Regions from separate parts of the Pectobacterium peruviense genome, predicted to be linked through region 2. Evidence: predicted binding sites of a transcription regulator. Region 2 holds the regulator's gene; the other holds the start of a gene.
The links. Region 2 encodes ArgR, which controls arginine synthesis, uptake and breakdown. Its sites were predicted from a motif close to ANTGAATAAAAATACANT; they were not measured.

Region 1: the regulator ArgR is predicted to act here: its motif matches at 3,854-3,871, upstream of argF (ornithine carbamoyltransferase).

The regions. Positions count from the first base shown of each region.
Region 1 is NZ_CP161826.1:4,435,462-4,442,118, forward strand. Features, by position in the region: gene DUT67_RS19930 (M48 family metallopeptidase) at 94-1,131, opposite strand; gene DUT67_RS19935 (YjgN family protein) at 1,141-2,322, opposite strand; gene DUT67_RS19940 (GNAT family N-acetyltransferase) at 2,618-3,121, shown strand; gene rraB (ribonuclease E inhibitor RraB) at 3,317-3,742, opposite strand; gene argF (ornithine carbamoyltransferase) at 3,904-4,911, shown strand; gene DUT67_RS19955 (PAS domain-containing protein) at 4,965-5,630, opposite strand; gene DUT67_RS19960 (helix-turn-helix transcriptional regulator) at 5,635-6,318, opposite strand; gene DUT67_RS19965 (YhcH/YjgK/YiaL family protein) at 6,585-6,657, opposite strand, start outside.
Region 2 is NZ_CP161826.1:4,224,430-4,231,086, forward strand. Features, by position in the region: gene DUT67_RS18985 (DNA-binding protein) at 68-442, opposite strand; gene DUT67_RS18990 (DNA-binding protein) at 692-1,078, opposite strand; gene DUT67_RS18995 (helix-turn-helix transcriptional regulator) at 1,266-1,529, shown strand; gene mdh (malate dehydrogenase) at 1,793-2,728, opposite strand; gene argR (transcriptional regulator ArgR) at 3,198-3,668, shown strand; gene tsaD (tRNA (adenosine(37)-N6)-threonylcarbamoyltransferase complex transferase subunit TsaD) at 3,769-4,782, opposite strand; gene rpsU (30S ribosomal protein S21) at 5,010-5,225, shown strand; gene dnaG (DNA primase) at 5,379-6,657, shown strand, end outside.

The DNA.
Region 1 (6,657 bases), 210 kb from region 2:
TTTCTAACAGAAAGGGTATCGTGTGCGGTGACACCGCACACGATCGACATCAGACAGGAGGTTAATTAAGGGTTGGGAATCAAGATTTTAGGATTAGTGCTTATTCATTTCTCTTTCAATCGTTTCCAGACGCTCATCCATATCCGGGTGCGTACTCAGCCAGTCAGGTAAATCCAGCGAATCAATTTCATCCTGACTGCGGTCTTTAGCGATCAAGGCCTGATACATTGCCTGCATTGACTGAAGTGAACGTCCCTGCTGCTGCATTTCTGCTATTGCCCATGCATCGGCTTCCCGCTCCATATCTCGGGAAAACTGCATTTCGTTAATGAAGGCGGCAGACTGCAATACGGTATCGCCGATTCCACTGACATCGCCCGTCATCCACATGAACGTCAGCGACACCAGCGATGAGCGCACCACCATGCGCATTGGGTGGCGATAGGCGTGGTGCCCCATTTCATGCAGCATCACCGCGGCCAACTCGTTATCACTTTTCGCCAGCTTCACCAGATCGTCGCTGATAATCAAGGTGCCATCTGCCAGCATAAAGGCATTGGGTCCGATAGGCGCAGACATGATCTCAAGACGCAGCGGCGTTTTATCTTCCCGCATGTCAGCAGGCATTACCTGTTGAAACAGCGTTTGCATCTCTTGTTGGCGTTCAATAGGCAGCTTGGAAGGCTTAAAATCACTGTGCCGCAGCAGCTTCAGCGTATTTTGTCCCAGTTGCTGTTCGATAACGGTAGGAATGCGTAGCGCCAGTGCGGAACTCGCCCAAGGCAGCACCACGTAAACGTAGTTTATGACGATCAAAATCGTGGCAAATAGCGTGAGAATGACGCCACGCTTATGCCGTTCCAGGCGATGAACAAGCCCTGGTCGACGCCGCGCAGAATACCACGCGCGAAAGGTGGGATCGTCGGCAGGCACAAAACGGCCGCCGTCAGGAAAGGTTAGCGTCAGAGGAATGGAACCCAGCGCATCGGAAACCGTGACCTGCTCCAACGCAAATGTTGTGTTCGATGACCCGGTGTTCAGCACCATCGTCGAACCATTGTCCGTTAAATGAAGAGAAGCGGCCACGCGGGCCGCCAATCCGGGGTATTGATAATGCCCCTCAATATTCATATTACAGCCTTATAGACCGACACCCAAATCAAGGGCTTGTACCGCTTCTTCGGCCAGTGCGCTGTTTGCTGTGTCTTGGTGTGCTTGAACGTGCAGCAGTTCCAGATCGCCTTCAACCGCAGTGGCATTCGCGAGATAACGTGCATGACGAATCTCTGCCACCGGTGCAGCCCAACCCAAAGAGAAAATAGTGATCAGGCTATTGGTTATCAGCAGCCCCATGTAAGACATCGTTTGCATGGAAGAGTGCAATTTCACACCACCGTTCAGCGAGGTCTGGTTAAACAGATAATTACGCTGTGCGACGACCAGATAGCTACTGGAAACCAGCACGCCCAGCAACGTCACAATGATCATCATGACAAAATTAAAGACATTACTCAGCAGCATCATTAGTACAAGTTCTTCATTTCCACCGCCCATCATGATCGTTTGGAAAAACGTGAAAAAGAACGAGCTCATGAATGACAGCGCCGCGATCAGGAAAGGAACAAAAATCAGCAGGCTAATCAGGGAGAACTTAATAAATACCGCTTTCGTCAATTCTGCTTTAAACGCTGTTTTGCCGAAGAACAGGTTATTCACATAGAAATCGAGCTGCATCATTTTCATGATGCCATTTACTGCGGCAAACCCTGGAATAGCAATGGCCAGCGCAATGAACCCAATCAGAATAGGGCTATTGCTCTGCATACCGATCATGACAACAACAACCAGAGCGATATAAAAAGCCAGCAACAGCAGGATAGGACAAAGCAATAAGACCCAATATGCACGGCCCGTCTGGCAATGATAATTAAAACGGATGCCGCGGTAGCTAGACATAATGGCGTCATAACGCCAGTTGCGGATCACGAGGATCGGAATCAGTGCAGCAAATGCCAACGCGAGAATCGTCCCCAGCGTTGGTGACATCATCATTACGATATAAAACAGAATAAGGCCGCCGATAACCAGCAAGCGCCCTTTAAGGATCTGAATAGGCTGGGCATGGTAATCAAAGCGGTCACCGTTAATTTCCGTATTACCGTAAAAATAACGGCGGCGGCGCACTGTAGCCCAGGCAGAATAAATACCCAGAGTGATGACCGTTAATAACGCATTTACCAGCCAAATTGCAAAATATTCCCCAGCTTTACCATGAAACTGCACGCGATGCTGCGTGCTATTTTCTGAAGTCTTGATTGTCATAAACCTTTCATCCTAAAAGAAATAAGCCTCATAAACGCATCATTCAACACGTTATTGGCATACAAAAAGCGGCTTATTTAAGCATGTCCTGTTAATGACAACAATAAAAGTTAACAGAAATCAAACAAGTTCATATACTTATTAATTACAGGGAATAGAGAAACCAGCAGAGTAGCCAACACAGAGGTAACGTGAAGTATGGCGGGTATAGACGTTGCATCAATGTGGTCTGAAATGGTATTACAATCGGCCAAGATTATTACCCTCGTCAACCGTAAGAACAAGAGTACGTATTATGACAACCGCGACCTCCGCCAATCTTCAGGTACGCCCAATCACCGCGCAGGACGATGCCGCTATCGCTCAGGTCATCCGTCAAGTTTCTGCCGAATTTGGTTTGACGGCCGACAAAGGCTATACCGTTTCCGATCCTAATCTGGATAAGCTGTTTGCCCTGTATAACCAGCCAAAAAGCGCCTATTGGATTGTTGAATATGAGGGACGCGTGGTTGGCGGTGGCGGCATTGCCCCGCTGGTCGCGGGAGAAGAAGATGTATGTGAATTACAGAAAATGTATTTTCTACCCGTCGTGCGCGGCAAAGGACTGGCACGTCAGTTGGCGATACAGGCGCTTGATTTTGCTCGTCAGCACGGCTTTCGCCGTTGCTATCTGGAAACAACCGGCCACCTGACCAGTGCAATTCGGTTGTATGAATCTCTGGGCTTCGATCCGATTCCCCATTCAATGGGCAACACGGGCCATACCGATTGTGAAGTGACGATGCTGAAGCTGCTGTAATGGCAAATAAAAACGCCGCAGGGTATTCCTGCGGCATTCGGTGAGCGTGTTCTTTCGGGAATTTACAAGCTATCCCCTAAATAATTCGAGTTGCAGGCAGGCGGCGACGCAGTGAATCCCCAGGAGCTTACTCAAGTAAGTGACTGGGGTGAACGAGGAAAGCCAACGTACATGCAGCTTGAAGTATGACGGGGATTAATGGCGTTTGCCGTCATCATCTTCGTCATAAAAATCTTCATCATCGCCTTCTTCTTCGCCTTCACCATCTGGATCTTCGAAGTAAGTGCCCCAACCGTCGTAATGCACACCGTGGCGTTCTGCCAGCTCTAACAGCTGTTCTACCTGTGCGTCGATCAGTTCCGCCTTCAGCGCAACTTCACTGATAGCATCGCAGCACATCAGCAACACGCCATCTTCCACTTCAAGTTCTTCCGCATCCGTCACTTCATAGCCCAGCTTGAAGGCTTCTACAGCGACTTTTTCCAACACTTCAAACTTCTCAGCAGAGAAATGGTGTTCAATGGTATAGAGCGCGTCAGGATCGCTGCCATCATCCAGCAGTTCTTCAATGATCAGGCGTGTCTCTTCCCGTTGCTCTTCCAGTAATTCGCGGTTTGCCATGCCTCAGTCCTCATTAATCGACGTAATATTACTTATTGTCCCACAGCCCTGCAGCTTGCTCCACCACAAAGTTTGATATCACCACTTGAATTTGAATAATTACACATATAAAGTGAATTTTAATTCAATCAATGCTATTGGATCACATGGAGAGGTACATCATGCAACCGTTCTACAAGCGTCACTTTTTAAGGTTAATGGATTTTACACCCGCAGAAATTGCCAATCTTTTAGCCCTGTCAACGAAACTGAAAGCCGATAAAAAAAACGGGACCGAAACCCGCCGCCTGCAAGGTAAAAACATCGCACTCATCTTCGAAAAAGATTCGACTCGTACTCGCTGCTCTTTCGAAGTTGCTGCATACGATCAGGGCGCGCAGGTGACCTATCTCGGCCCGAGCGGTAGCCAAATCGGTCATAAAGAATCCATCAAAGATACCGCACGCGTACTGGGAAGAATGTACGACGGCATTCAATATCGCGGCTACGGCCAGCAGATTGTCGAAACGCTGGCGCAATATGCTGGCGTTCCAGTGTGGAACGGGCTGACAAACGAATTCCATCCCACGCAGTTGCTGGCAGATTTGCTGACGATGCAGGAACATTTACCGGGTAAAGCGCTGTCAGACATGACGCTCGTCTACGCTGGCGATGCACGTAACAACATGGGTAACACCATGCTGGAAGCAGCGGCGCTGACCGGGCTGGATTTACGTCTTGTTGCGCCAAAAGCCTGCTGGCCGGACGCCGGTCTGGTGGCTGAGTGTCAGGCAGCGGCGGAGCAAACAGGTGGTAGCATAACCCTGACGGAAGATATCGCCGCAGGCGTTGCAGGCGCAGATTTCATTTATACCGACGTTTGGGTTTCCATGGGCGAACCGAAAGAAACCTGGAAAGAACGTATCGCACTACTGAGGCCGTATCAGGTGAACACGGCGATGATCGCCGCAACGGGCAATCCACAGGTGAAGTTTCTGCACTGCCTGCCTGCGTTCCATGATGACCAGACCACAATGGGTCAGCAAATGGCAGAGCAGTATGGCCTGCACGGTGGAATGGAAGTCACGGACGAAGTCTTTGAATCCGCGCACAGCATCGTGTTCGATCAGGCGGAAAACCGCATGCACACCATCAAAGCGGTGATGGTCGCCACGCTGGTACAGGATTAAGGTTTAGCCTGCCTTTGATGTGTTTTAAAAACAGATCAGAGGTGGGCAGGCCCTCAGGTAATCGACACATGCCCTTTTATCAGAAAAAAAGGGGGAATGTAGTTATCCCATCCTTTTTGGTTGCAGTGCTGGATCAGGGTGGCGCTATTTGTCACACCTGTTTTATCACAGCAACGCGTTATCCTATTACGAAGCGTTGAAGGACTTATACCAAGTATGTCCGGAATACCGTTCTGCTTCACCCCGCACTGTAGCAAAAGAACGACTTCCCACTCTTTGTCTGTAAAAATATTTGCCGGTCGAGTGAACACAAAGGGCTTCCTTTCGCGTGGCATAAGAAAGGTTGAAAAGTAAACATTGGTGATTTCTATGTAAGTGCAAACAATACCGTCATTGCCATCATTGAGCCGCCAAGGACGCTTCTCCACCAGAAAAGACCTGAGTCTATTTTGTCTTCCGTAATCAAATGTTTTGAGGACGATACTCATTTCATTTGTGGTCAATATTTTTTGATCGTCATACAGTATATGGTCGTAGTGCTCGCTGACATCGGGCGTTAAGTCAGTGTCGAGACAACCTAAAAGGTTATTTTCTGTTACGCCGAAATACTGACATACCATCTTATTGCCATAAACATACTGGGAGTTGCAGTCCTTTATTGCCCAGCCAAACAAAGAGTTATCAAAGTAATACTCAACAGGAGTCAAATCTGGATCCATCAGGTTAGCCTCGGATAATGATATGTCCTTTTTTCAGAAAGAACAGTGGGATGTAGTTATCAAAACTGTTATCTCTACAGTATTCTTTTAGGCCTGATAGTGAATTCAAGCCTGTTTTTCTGTAGCAGCTTCGGAGTCTGCTGTTAACGGCATCGACAGTGATTGAAAGGATGCTGCTTATATCTTTAAGCATCATCCCACAGACCAACAGATAAATAACCTCCCATTCCTTCTCGGTAAATAATTTAGAAGGGGACTCGAAGGTGGAGTGTTGCATTATTGTTCCATTCAGCAACGAGGTCGGCGTGATGATCCTGACGTGTCTGACGCTGATAACTGTGCCTACACAGTTGTGATGTTCATCATAGAGTGGCTCCTGAATATTGTAGGCAGGCTGCATTATTTTTTCCGTGCCTTGAATATGCGTTGTAATGGCTCTCACCGCCTTACCTGTACGCTCTATCTCTCGTTCCTGCTGGTTAAAAATGTCTGAAAATTCGGCTACAGGAACAGGGATATCCCTAATATTCAAGCCTTCATAATCATAACGAGTTGATATGGTTTGCCAGGTTTTAAAGGTGTTATTGACATAAATAAAACGGGAGCTTGTGTCTTTTACTGCCCAGCCGACGAGAGGATCGCTTTCGAACATTGCGATTAATCTGTCAGGTAATGTAATTGGTTTCATCAGTGTATCCCTACATTAAAATTACCCTACATAAAATATACCGTACCTGATATGTACCTGTTTATAAAAACTAAAAGAGAATAAAAGGTCTGTGACAGGCCAATACCAGGGATAACATCCTACATAATGTAAAGTAATAACATGCCTATAATCGAAAGGTCATGAAATTTTCTAGCAAGAAAATCATTTTCTGAATAATGCCAGTCAGTTAAGCAACTGACTGGCTGTTTTTTTTCTAGGCCTTGCTGCCAGTGTTCACTGAAATCCTACACCAGCGATGCGTCTATTTTCACCACAGCTTTGCGCACATGTGCAGGTTCGCCCACGGCACACAGCGGT
Region 2 (6,657 bases):
CTGACAAGATCGTTGATTCAGATTCGGCCTAAGTAGCGCTGCCTTGCAGCGCTACTCGCTCGACAGACTAGGCGGTTTGATCGAGCGTGACATCATCCAGTCGAGACAACATCGCTATTGTTCCTTCACGCAAGATGAAATTAATCAGTCGGGCTCGCTCATCAACGGATAGCTGATGGAAAATATGCACCCATGACGACAGCAGGGTCGGCTCATTATCAATACGATAATATTCTGTTGGCGGATTCTCTTTCACTAACAGAGAATGCCTGACTTCATTCGGCAAACTGCGAATGGAGTACTCGACGCCACGCCCTTGAACCCCTTTCCGCCTGCGCTTTTCCCAACCGTCGTCACGCGCCCGTTTGTTCAGCCCCTGCGGTGATTTAGGCAATCCACCTACGCCAACCAGCTCACTTGTTGCAAACCATTCTTTGTCCATACTCGTCACTCCCTTGTTTGTTTTGAACAGGCATTACGTCAACTCGCCCAAAAGTTTCCATATAATAGACTATAATTACCTAAACTGCTAACCCTTACACGTTACCGACACACCTAAGACATAGAAGAAATGATGAAATCTAGCGCGATGCCCAAACACCGCAGCTAAAAAAAATGCGACAAAACAAAAGAAAATACAGCTTCTTTTCATCGCTGATGATTAACGTTCGGAGAGATCGTCAGCAGCGAATCAGTCAATCACCATTGATGAGAGTGGTTCCTCATCCGACGGCGTAATACCTAACTGGCTCAGTGTGGCGGACACACCGATTCGCAAAATATAAGCGATTAGCTCATCTCTTTCTTTTTCAGATAGTTGCTGATAAATCTGCATCCATACGGCTAGTGCCGCAGGCTGTTTCGCCGAGTAGGCGGAAGGCTCGTTTTCGAGTAATAGGGACTTTTTTACCGTATCCGGCAAGCTATGAATTGAGTATTCCACTCCTCTTCCCTGGACGCCTTTACGGCGGCGTTTCTCCCATCCATCCTCGCGGGCGCGCTTATTTAATCCTTGTCTTGATTTCGGAAGGCCGCCGACTCCAACCAATTCGCTGGTAGCAAACCACTCTTTTTTCATTGCCATTCATCCTGATAGTGCCATCCCTAACAAAAACGCGCTTATTTGGAAATTAATTGAGAATTTTAAGAAAAATTAATGCTATATTATTTCCAAATAATAATGTCATGTTAGCTCGGCATATAACTAACATCCGTTATTTATACCACTAATCTACAGTCGTCTTATAGCAAATAAGGGAAGGATTATGATTTTAAGGAAACAAGACTGGCATCCCGCTGATATCATTGCTGCACTGCGCAAGAAAAATACGACGCTGGCGGCGGTATCGCGAGCGGCCGGATTAAGCTCATCTACGCTAGCCAACGCGCTCTCACGCCCTTGGCCCAAGGGAGAATGGCTTATCGCCGATGCGCTGAGTATTCATCCATCAGAGATTTGGCCCAGCCGGTACTACAATCCAGAGACCAATGAGCTCATCGATAGAAAAAAACTCATCCGCCCCGATTAAAAAAGAAAAGCCGGAGATAGACATCTCCGGCTTTTTATTCTGCGTATTATTAACATTCAATAATACCCTAAATAATTCGAGTTGCAGGCAGGCGGCGACGCAGAGAGTCCCCAGTCACTTACATAAGTAAGTGACTGGGGTGAGCGAGGAAAAATTGGCTTAGCCAATTTGAACGTCGCTTGCGACGGCCCTCTAGGGCGAGGCTCAGAAATGAGCCAAGTATTGCCAACGCACATGCAGCTTGAAGTATGACGGGTAATCAATTACTTGATGAACGTCTCGCCTAACTCAATATCCTGCTTCAGCGTATCCAGCATGCTGTTAAGTGCGTTTTGCTCAAACGCACTTAATGCGCCGATATCTTTACGCTCAGCGACACCATCTTTGCCTAATAAAATTGGCTGTGCGAAGAAGCGCGCATGTTTGCCATCGCTTTCAACGTATGCACACTCAACCACACCGCTTTCACCTTGCAGCGCGCGAACCAGAGACAGACCAAAACGCGCAGCAGCCTGACCCATAGACAACGTTGCCGATCCGCCACCTGCTTTGGCTTCAACAACTTCGGTGCCCGCATTCTGAATGCGCTTGGTCAGATCGGCCACTTCCTGCTCGCTGAAGCTAATGCCAGGAACCTGAGACAGCAGAGGCAGAATCGTCACGCCAGAGTGCCCGCCGATAACCGGCACATTAATATCCTGCGGCTGTTTGCCTTTCAGCTCAGCAACGAACGTGTTGGAACGGATGATATCCAGCGTGGTTACGCCGAACAGTTTGTTTTTGTCATACACGCCGGCTTTTTTCAGCACTTCGGCTGCGATGGCAACGGTCGTGTTCACTGGGTTGGTAATGATACCGATGCAGGCTTTCGGGCAGGTAACCGCAATTTGCTCAACCAGATTACGCACAATGCCAGCATTGACGTTGAACAGATCGGAACGATCCATACCAGGTTTACGTGCCACACCTGCGGAAATCAGCACGATATCCGCGCCAACAAGCGCCGGTTTAGCATCTTCACCGCTATAGCCTTTGATCTTCACTGCTGTAGGAATATGGCTCAGATCGACGGCAACACCCGGCGTTACCGGAGCGATATCGTAGAGGGATAGTTCTGAACCTGAAGGAAGCTGGGTTTTGAGGAGGAGTGCGAGTGCCTGACCGATACCACCTGCTGCTCCGAGAACTGCAACTTTCATCCTAAACTCCTTATTATCGTAAAATAAAAAAGTGCCGTGAATTCATTTGGTTATAAACAGAATATAAAAATGGGGATAAAATCAGTCTACTTATTTTTCTACAAATGAACGAGAGACAAAAAATTCGCTATGTCTCTAATAATAAATCAAAAACAATCATTCGTTTGAAAGGTAAGTAAAGTTAATAAGCTATTGAGCTATAACGTGGTGTTCATTCACGTGCGTTTAACCAGTGGGCTACATTACACCGATCAATGGCGTCCAAACAACATCATTCTGATAACATTTGATTTACTTTTATGTGACGCAGGACGCATTTCTCGGACTACCCGATAGGATGAATTTTTTTGAAAACAGCGACTAGCGCATATATGGGGAAATAGACTGGAATTATAGGCGATTTAATTGCATAAAAATTCACACAACTGCATAATAGAAAGATTAACCATAACAATTAATCCGGTGCAGAATGCGAAATTCGACAAAACAAGAAGACCTCGTTAAAGCGTTCAAAGCGCTGTTAAAGGAAGAGAAGTTCAGCTCTCAAAGTGAGATTGTTCAGGCATTGCAAGACGAAGGATTTGAAAACATCAACCAATCCAAAGTGTCACGCATGCTAACGAAATTTGGCGCGGTGCGCACACGCAATGCAAAAATGGAAATGGTGTATTGCCTCCCTGCTGAACTCGGCGTCCCTACCACATCCAGCCCGCTGAAGAACCTTGTGCTCGACGTTGACTACAACGACTCGGTCGTCGTCATACATACCAGCCCAGGTGCCGCACAGCTCATTGCTCGTCTGCTGGACTCACTAGGGAAGTCAGAAGGGATTCTTGGCACTATCGCTGGTGATGACACCATCTTCACCACCCCAGCAAGAGGCTTCAGCGTCAAACAGCTTTACGAAGCGATTCTGGTACTCTTCGAACAAGAGCTGTAATTCCACTTGTCCGCTGCCGTTTTTTGGTTACTCAATTCTTTGCTGCGCCTTCCTCGCTACGTGTAGGCCGCTACACGTAGCGAGTATCGTTCAGGCATTTTTACACCGCAGGTAATTCAGCCAACGGCCAACGTGGACGAACGGATACGCCCAGCGTCTGGCTTGCGCCATGCAGCAGACGTACGCTGCCCGCATAGGCAATCATCGCACCATTATCCGTGCAGAATTCGGGACGCGCATAAAACACTTCACCACCGCGTTTTGCCATTACTTCACCTAAGCGCTGGCGCAATGTCCGATTTGCGCTCACACCACCGGCCATGACGAGTCGTTTAAAGCCCGTATCATCCAATGCACGACGACACTTGATGGCCAGCGTATCCACGACGGCATCTTCAAAAGCACGCGCAATATCGGCACGCGTTTGGTCGTCATCACCGTTGCTACGAATCGTATTGGCAGCAAACGTTTTTAGCCCAGAAAAACTGAAATCCAACCCCGGACGATCGGTCATCGGACGCGGGAATGTAAAACGTTGAGAATCACCTGCCTGCGCCATTTTCGATAGCATTGGACCACCGGGATAATCCAATCCCAGCAACTTCGCCGTTTTATCAAACGCTTCACCCGCCGCATCGTCAACCGATTCGCCCAGCAAGCGGTATTCGCCAATGCCTGTCACGCTGATGAGCTGCGTATGACCACCAGAAACCAGCAGCGCCACGAAGGGGAACGCTGGTGGGTTATCTTCCAGCATCGGCGCCAGCAAATGCCCTTCCATATGATGCACAGGAACCGCTGGCACGCCCCAAGCGAACGCCAACGACCTGCCGACCGTCGCGCCCACCAATAGCGCGCCAACCAAACCAGGGCCGGCGGTATAAGCCACACCATCGATATCGTCAGCCTGTAACCCGGCTTCACGCAGCGCCGCTTGAATCAGAGGAACCGTTTTGCGCACGTGATCGCGTGAGGCTAGCTCAGGTACTACGCCACCGTAATCAGCATGTAATTTGACCTGACTGTATAGCTGATTGGCGAGCAAACCCACTTCCGTGCCATAAATAGCCACTCCGGTTTCATCACAGGATGTTTCGATACCCAATACGCGCATTGCTGTTCCTACTTTGATGACGATACGAGCATTCGTAAAATGCCGCTTGCTTCAAACTGCGGATAGTCTACCATAAGCGACCTGATTTCTGCGCTGGCCGCGGTTGGGTGTTTTATGATCACCGCAATGCTTTACAAAGGCGTCACGTTTGCAGTAGAATTCCGCACCATTTTGAAAAGGCTGGCACAAGGCCAGCGGCAAACCGAATTTATTGAGGTGAGAGGCACATGCCGGTAATTAAAGTACGTGAAAACGAGCCGTTCGACGTAGCTCTGCGTCGCTTCAAACGTTCCTGTGAAAAAGCGGGCGTTCTGGCTGAAGTTCGTCGTCGTGAGTTTTATGAAAAACCAACGACCGAACGTAAGCGCGCCAAAGCTTCTGCAGTGAAACGTCATGCGAAGAAATTGGCTCGAGAAAACGCACGCCGCACTCGTCTGTATTAATTTTCAGGAGGGTTTCCCTCCAACGCGTGATTAATCCGCAGACTTAGCAGTTGCATACGAAGGCCGTGCTTTCCTAAAGGAAGCGCGGCTTGTTGTCGTTTATAAGCTATATCCAATGTAACCACGTTACAGAAAGGTATACACCAGGGGCTTATGGCTGGACGAATCCCACGCGTATTTATTAATGACCTGCTGGCTCGCACCGACATCGTCGATCTCATTGACGCGCGCGTCAAACTGAAAAAGCAGGGCAAAAACTACCATGCGTGCTGTCCGTTCCATCACGAAAAAACCCCCTCATTCACCGTAAACGGTGACAAACAGTTCTATCACTGTTTTGGCTGTGGCGCACACGGCAACGCCATTGATTTTTTGATGAATTACGATCGTCTCGAATTCGTTGAAACCATTGAAGAACTTGCCACGCAATACGGCCTCGAAGTGCCTTATGAAACTGGCACAGGCCCAACCCAGTTAGAGCGTCACCAACGGCAAAGTCTGTACGAATTGATGGGGCAGCTCAGCGGGTTCTATCAGCAAGCACTGAGCCAATCGATCGGAACACCAGCGTTGCAGTATCTGCAACAGCGCGGTTTAAGCGCAGAGGTTATCAGCCATTTTGCGATTGGTTTCGCTCCGCCCGGCTGGGATAATGTTTTAAAGCGCTTTGGCCGCAATAATGACGATCGCAGCACATTGAACGATGCCGGCATGCTGGTGACTAACGATCAGGGCCGAATGTATGACCGCTTCCGCGAGCGTGTGATGTTCCCCATCCGCGATAAACGGGGTCGAGTCATCGCCTTCGGTGGACGCGTATTAGGCGACGGTACCCCAAAGTACCTTAACTCGCCGGAAACAGAGATTTTTCATAAAGGTCGTCAACTGTACGGCCTGTATGAAGCACAGCAAAACCACCCAGAACTCAAGCGATTGTTGGTTGTTGAGGGCTATATGGATGTGGTGGCGCTGGCACAGTTTGGAATTGATTATGCGGTGGCCTCGCTGGGTACTTCCACGACAGCCGATCACATTCAGTTACTATTTCGTGCCACAGACCTGGTGGTGTGTTGTTACGACGGCGACCGTGCCGGACGCGAAGCAGCATGGCGCGCACTGGAAACTGCGCTACCCTATTTGAATGATGGTCGTCAGCTACGCTTTATGTTCCTGCCGGACGGTGAAGACCCCGACACGCTGGTGCGTAAAGAAGGTAAAGCCGTATTTGAGCAGCGCATGGAACACGCGCTGCCGCTGTCGCAGTTCCTGTTTGAAACACTGCAACAGCAGGTGGATATGAGTTCACCCGACGGCCGTACCAAGCTCAGCACGCTGGCACTGCCGCTGATAGGTCAGGTACCGGGAGAAACGCTGCGGCTGTATTTACGCCAGCAGCTCGGCAACAAGCTGGGAATTTTGGACGACAGTCAGT